DNA from 2 places in the Gardnerella sialicivorans subsp. sialicivorans genome. Region 2 is predicted to be linked to the other one. Evidence: riboswitches for the same ligand, from Rfam matches in the RefSeq annotation. Region 2 holds a riboswitch; the other holds the start of a gene.
What was found. Region 2 has a riboswitch for thiamine pyrophosphate ahead of AC1EKB_RS00685 (ECF transporter S component). Riboswitches for the same ligand answer to the same signal wherever they lie in the genome.
Positions count from the first base shown of each region.

Region 1: linked by a shared signal. The riboswitch ahead of AC1EKB_RS05400 (ABC transporter permease) and the one ahead of AC1EKB_RS00685 (ECF transporter S component) in region 2 are both predicted to bind thiamine pyrophosphate.

Region 1 covers NZ_JBWPXA010000007.1:24,432-26,901, reverse strand. Annotated here, with positions in the region: gene eno (phosphopyruvate hydratase) at 1-1,016, opposite strand, end outside; TPP riboswitch at 1,164-1,270, shown strand; gene AC1EKB_RS05400 (ABC transporter permease) at 1,281-2,069, shown strand; gene AC1EKB_RS05395 (ABC transporter substrate-binding protein) at 2,100-2,470, shown strand, end outside.
Region 2 covers NZ_JBWPXA010000001.1:195,385-197,854, reverse strand. Annotated here, with positions in the region: gene AC1EKB_RS00690 (ABC transporter substrate-binding protein) at 1-593, opposite strand, end outside; gene AC1EKB_RS00685 (ECF transporter S component) at 766-1,386, opposite strand; TPP riboswitch at 1,423-1,524, opposite strand; gene recO (DNA repair protein RecO) at 1,615-2,367, opposite strand; gene AC1EKB_RS00675 (DivIVA domain-containing protein) at 2,422-2,470, opposite strand, start outside.

The DNA of each region.
Region 1 (2,470 bases), on a different contig from region 2:
TTCAACTTTACAAGCAAGGAGTTAGCTGCTCCAAGCTCAATACCCTTAGCCAAACGCTTTGGATTAGTAACGAGCAAGTCGTCACCAACGAACTGCAAACGATCGCCAAGACGCTTGGTGATTGCTGCCCAATCATCCCAGCCTTCTTCCTGGAATGGATCTTCGATAGAAACGATTGGATACTCGTTAATGAGCTTCTCGTAGTAATCAAGCATGTAAGCAGATTCGCGCTCTTCGCCGTCGAAACGATACTTGCCAGTTTCCTTGTTGTAGAACTCAGAAGAAGCAACGTCGAGGGAAATACCAATCTGCTTGCCTGGCTCGTAACCAGCAGCTTCGATTGCATCCATAATGTACTTCAAAGAATCTTCGTTGGACTTCATCTTTGGAGCGAAGCCACCTTCGTCGCCAAGACCAGTAGCCAAGCCTTCCTTCTTCAAAACGTTCTTTAAGGTGTGATAAACCTCAACGCCAGCGCGCAAAGCGTCGCTATAAGTAGCAAAGCCGTATGGAGAAATCATGTATTCCTGAATATCGGTTGCAAAATCAGCGTGAGCACCACCGTTCATAATGTTCATGTTTGGAACTGGAAGAATGTGGCCATTTGTACCGCCAATGTAGCGATACAAAGGAAGCTCAGCAGACTCAGCAGCAGCATAAAGAGCAGCAAGAGAAACGCCAAGAATAGCGTTTGCGCCAAGCTTGCCCTTGTTTGGAGTGCCATCAAGCTCGATCATTGTTTCATCAAGAGCGCGCTGATCAGAGGCATCCATGCCAATAACCTTTGGAGCGATTACTTCGTTAACAGCCTTAACTGCTTCCAAAGTACCCTTGCCTTGGTAGCGAGACTTATCGCCATCGCGACGCTCCCAAGCTTCTGCCTCACCAGTTGAAGCACCAGAAGGAACTAAACCAATTCCTTGAGCGCCATCTTCGGTCTCCAAATAAACCTGAACAGTAGGATTTCCACGAGAATCCAAAATTTCGCGTGCATATACGCTTTCAATAGCTGCCACAACTACTCCTTATTTATCTGTTGGTTGTGTAACATATTTAAGATTAATGCGTTTTATGGACGTTATTTCGCAGCGTAAGTCGTTAAGCATACAAGACTATATAATCTAAGCTTTTGTTAATTTGTCCACACCTTTGTACAATAATAACAAACTGACACGGGGTGCAATTATTCGCTTGATTGTAATTGCTGAGATTATACCCGTCGAACCTGATATAGCTAGTACTATCGAAGGGAATGTCGAATGGTTAGCCATTGTAAGAGCATGCTAAAAAATGCATCTTCTTCACTACGTTTATGTGTGCCATGGCTTTCCACACTTGTCATACTTATTGGATGGTTTTTAGCTACACTTGGGCCTAAAGAAACTAGGCACATTCCATCACCTGCAGAAGTAATTAACGCTTTTCAAGAATTAAACTCAGAAGGTTTAATTTGGCCTTCGTTGGGAATTAGTTTTACAAGAGTTATTGCAGGATTATGTTTAGGAATGATAATAGCAGTACCAGCAGGAGTTATTTCGGGTAGCACAAAGCTGGGCGACATTATTATTAACAAGCCTGGTCACATGCTACGGTCGGTTCCTTTTACTGCACTAGCACCTTTACTTATTATTTTATTAGGCATTGGTGAGACTATGAAAATAGCTCTTATTGCCATAGGCGTATTTGGAACGTTCTACGTAAATATGAGGGATGGAGTTCGTAATATTGATCCCAAACTTTTGGAATTAGCTCACGCATATAAAGTAAATAGCAAAACAGTATTTTTCACAATTCTTCTTAGAGGAGCGCTACCTAACTTTATGACTGCTTTGCGCTTTGCAATATCAGTGTCTTGGGTGGCATTGGTAACGTGTGAAACAGTCAACGCTTCAAAAGGAATTGGATATGTTCTTGCAAGATCACAAGAATTTTACAGACCAGATCAAATGCTGCTATGCATAGTTTTATACGCAATGGCAGGCCTACTTTCTGAAGGAATTGCAACGCTTTTAGAAAAAATTTGCATGCCTGAGCGACACTTATCCATCATTAAAATCAAACAAAATTGAGAATATTAGCAAAATAATGAGGAGAATAAAATGGCTAAATTCGCATTATCTAAAACAAGTAAGCGAGCATTAGCAGCTTTCTGCGCGCTTTGCACAGCAATCACCTTAGCATCATGCGGAAGCTCCAACAGCAAAACACAAGCATCATCCGCAAAATCTTCCACAAATACTACTAAGCAAGTAAAAGAAGATACTGGAACTTTAAGAGTAGCATACTTGACTTCTGCAAATTATTTAACAACTCTTTCAAATAACACAAAGATGGCAGATAAGATCTTTGGTAAAGCAAAGGTTACTTTTAGTGGACCTTATGTTCCTCCAGAAGCAAACACTGCAGTAACTTCTGGAAACGCAGACGTAACAACCACAGGATCTGGCCATTTTATTCATTTTATCTCCAA
Region 2 (2,470 bases):
TGTCGAGCACAAACATAGTAAGAATGATGCGGCGCTACGCCAATAGAATCGAATGGAAGAACAACAACTTGGTCAAATGGAAGCGAACCCTGGTATGGCTCCCACCAAGCTACGTTAATAAAAGCGTCGCACATTCCGCGCTCTACTGCTCGAATATCTGGCTCCCATGGGCCTGAATCAATTGTAATCAGCTTACTAAAGTCACCGCCGTCTGCAGCAACCGCCTGCTGAAGCTCTGTGTATAAACGCTTAACGCCCATAGGGATTACTACGCGCTTTCCTTCTAGATCTTTGAATCGCGTAATACCAGTGTTTTTATTTGTTATAATTCCGCCAATTTGAGATTGATTCATTACAGCAAATGACGTTAGCTTGTTTGCACCATTTTGATGAGCCAAAAGCTGATTTAAGCGAACAAGAGCTATATCTACTTCTCCACGCTCCAAGCATGCTGGAACATCTCCGCGCTCCGTATCTGTGCTTGTAAACTCTACGTCTAATCCGTATTGCGCATATAATCCGCGCTTTCTTGCAAGGTACATTCCTGCGTGATTCGTCCATGGATGCACATATTCAAGACGTACTCTTAGCATACTAACTCCTTTGTTTTATAGTGATTTGTGATTTTATCTTGACTTTTATTTGCGACTTTTCTTGCGACTTTTGCGCGCTGCTAACTTGCGATTTTTCTTGCGACTTTACAAAAATGGGCGAGGTAATTAATCCCCCGCCCACAAATCAAATCTTACTAGCAAAAGTTAAGACTTAAGCGCGTACTTCTTTTCCAGAAGCAAAGCGGCTTAATGCGCCAGTAGCAGCAATACCCTTGTACAAGTACCACATGACTACACCACCAATTACAGCACCAGAAATCATGCTGCAAAGTGTGTGAATCATCATAAATGCGCCGAAGATTGGAACACCTGCGTAGTAGAACGGATAGGTTGAAACGATTCCACCCAAGCCAGCTAATGCGCCAGAAAGTGCAGTCAAACCAACATTCCACTTGCGATACATAACAAACAAGAATGCAAACTCAGCAAACAAGCCCTGAACAAAGCCAGGAAGAACGGTACCAATACCGCCCCAGTGGCTACCAACAGTCAACTCAACCATTGCAGCAATAAACTCGCCGAATAGTGCAGCGCCTGGCTTGCGAACCATAATAGCAGCTAAAGGACCAGCGAAGTAGAACAAACCGTAGTACAATGCGCTAACGCCTGGAACTGGAATAAGCTTAAGAGCAGCAGAAATAGGCTCGCTAATCAAGCCAATGCCCCAAAAGATAATACCAGATGCTACAGCAATAACAACCGTGAGCGTAACATCAGCCACGTTCCAGCGCAAGGATGGACGCACGGTCTCTTCTTCAACAGATGTACCCATTAGGGTCTCCTTTCATCTTTAACCAATCAAACAAAGGCGACCCTGCAGCAAACTCCGTACGTCGGCATTACCCGATTCACGTTAAACGGTTAGACAGCAATCTTCTCAGCTCTTTTAAGAGCACCCGTGCCTGATATCATTCATATTGCATCAGACAGCGAGGACAAATTTTATAAAATTCAAACATAAAATTAACAAAATCACTCATTAATATAGATAGCAGAAACGCTAATCAAAATACAGTGAATTAGAATTTTTTTCGCTCAAACGCATAGACCTAATAGGCTTTTCTAACCAATATTCACACCATTGCTCAACACATTTAGACGTTAAATCGTCTATACTTGTTCCATCTAAATTTTGCCAATCGCCATTAATTAATGAAATCATTTGAAAACGCACTAAATCATTGCACTTAATAGACTCTAAAGCATGATCTTTAGAGCACATAACTCCACCACTAGCTGCAGAGAAATAGTCTAAATCATTGCGTGTTGAACAAATAACGCACTCATTTAACCTAGGAGACCATCCAGCCAATTGCAATGCTCTTAAAACGTACGAAAGCGCGATTGATTCAGCACTATGCAAACTTTTAGAAAGAGCAGACAAAGCAGCTATAAGAAGATTGTATTGTGAGCAAGAATCCGAATATTGCGAACAAGACGAGACTAAATCGTCCGCAATCTCTGCAATCATGCTAGCACAACTATACAGATTGTAATCCGCACAAATACTACCAGCATAAGGCGAAACTAAAACCGCTTGAGAAATAACATCAAAAGTTTTACCAGTTACAAAAAGTGCATTAACACGCATAAATGGCTCTAAGCGCCCACCAAATCTAGATTTTAACCGCCTTACACCTTTTGCAACAGCTCGAACCTTGCCATGCTTTTTAGTGAGCATAACAATAACGCGATCAGCTTCTCCAAGAGGAAAAGTCTTAAGAACAACAGCTTCATCGTTATATAACGGCATTAATCAATAACTCTTAGCTTGTATAATCCTTAAATCTAAATGAAAAATAGATTATTAATTATGATTTGGGTTTACAAATCCGCCAAAATTCGATTCGCCAGTA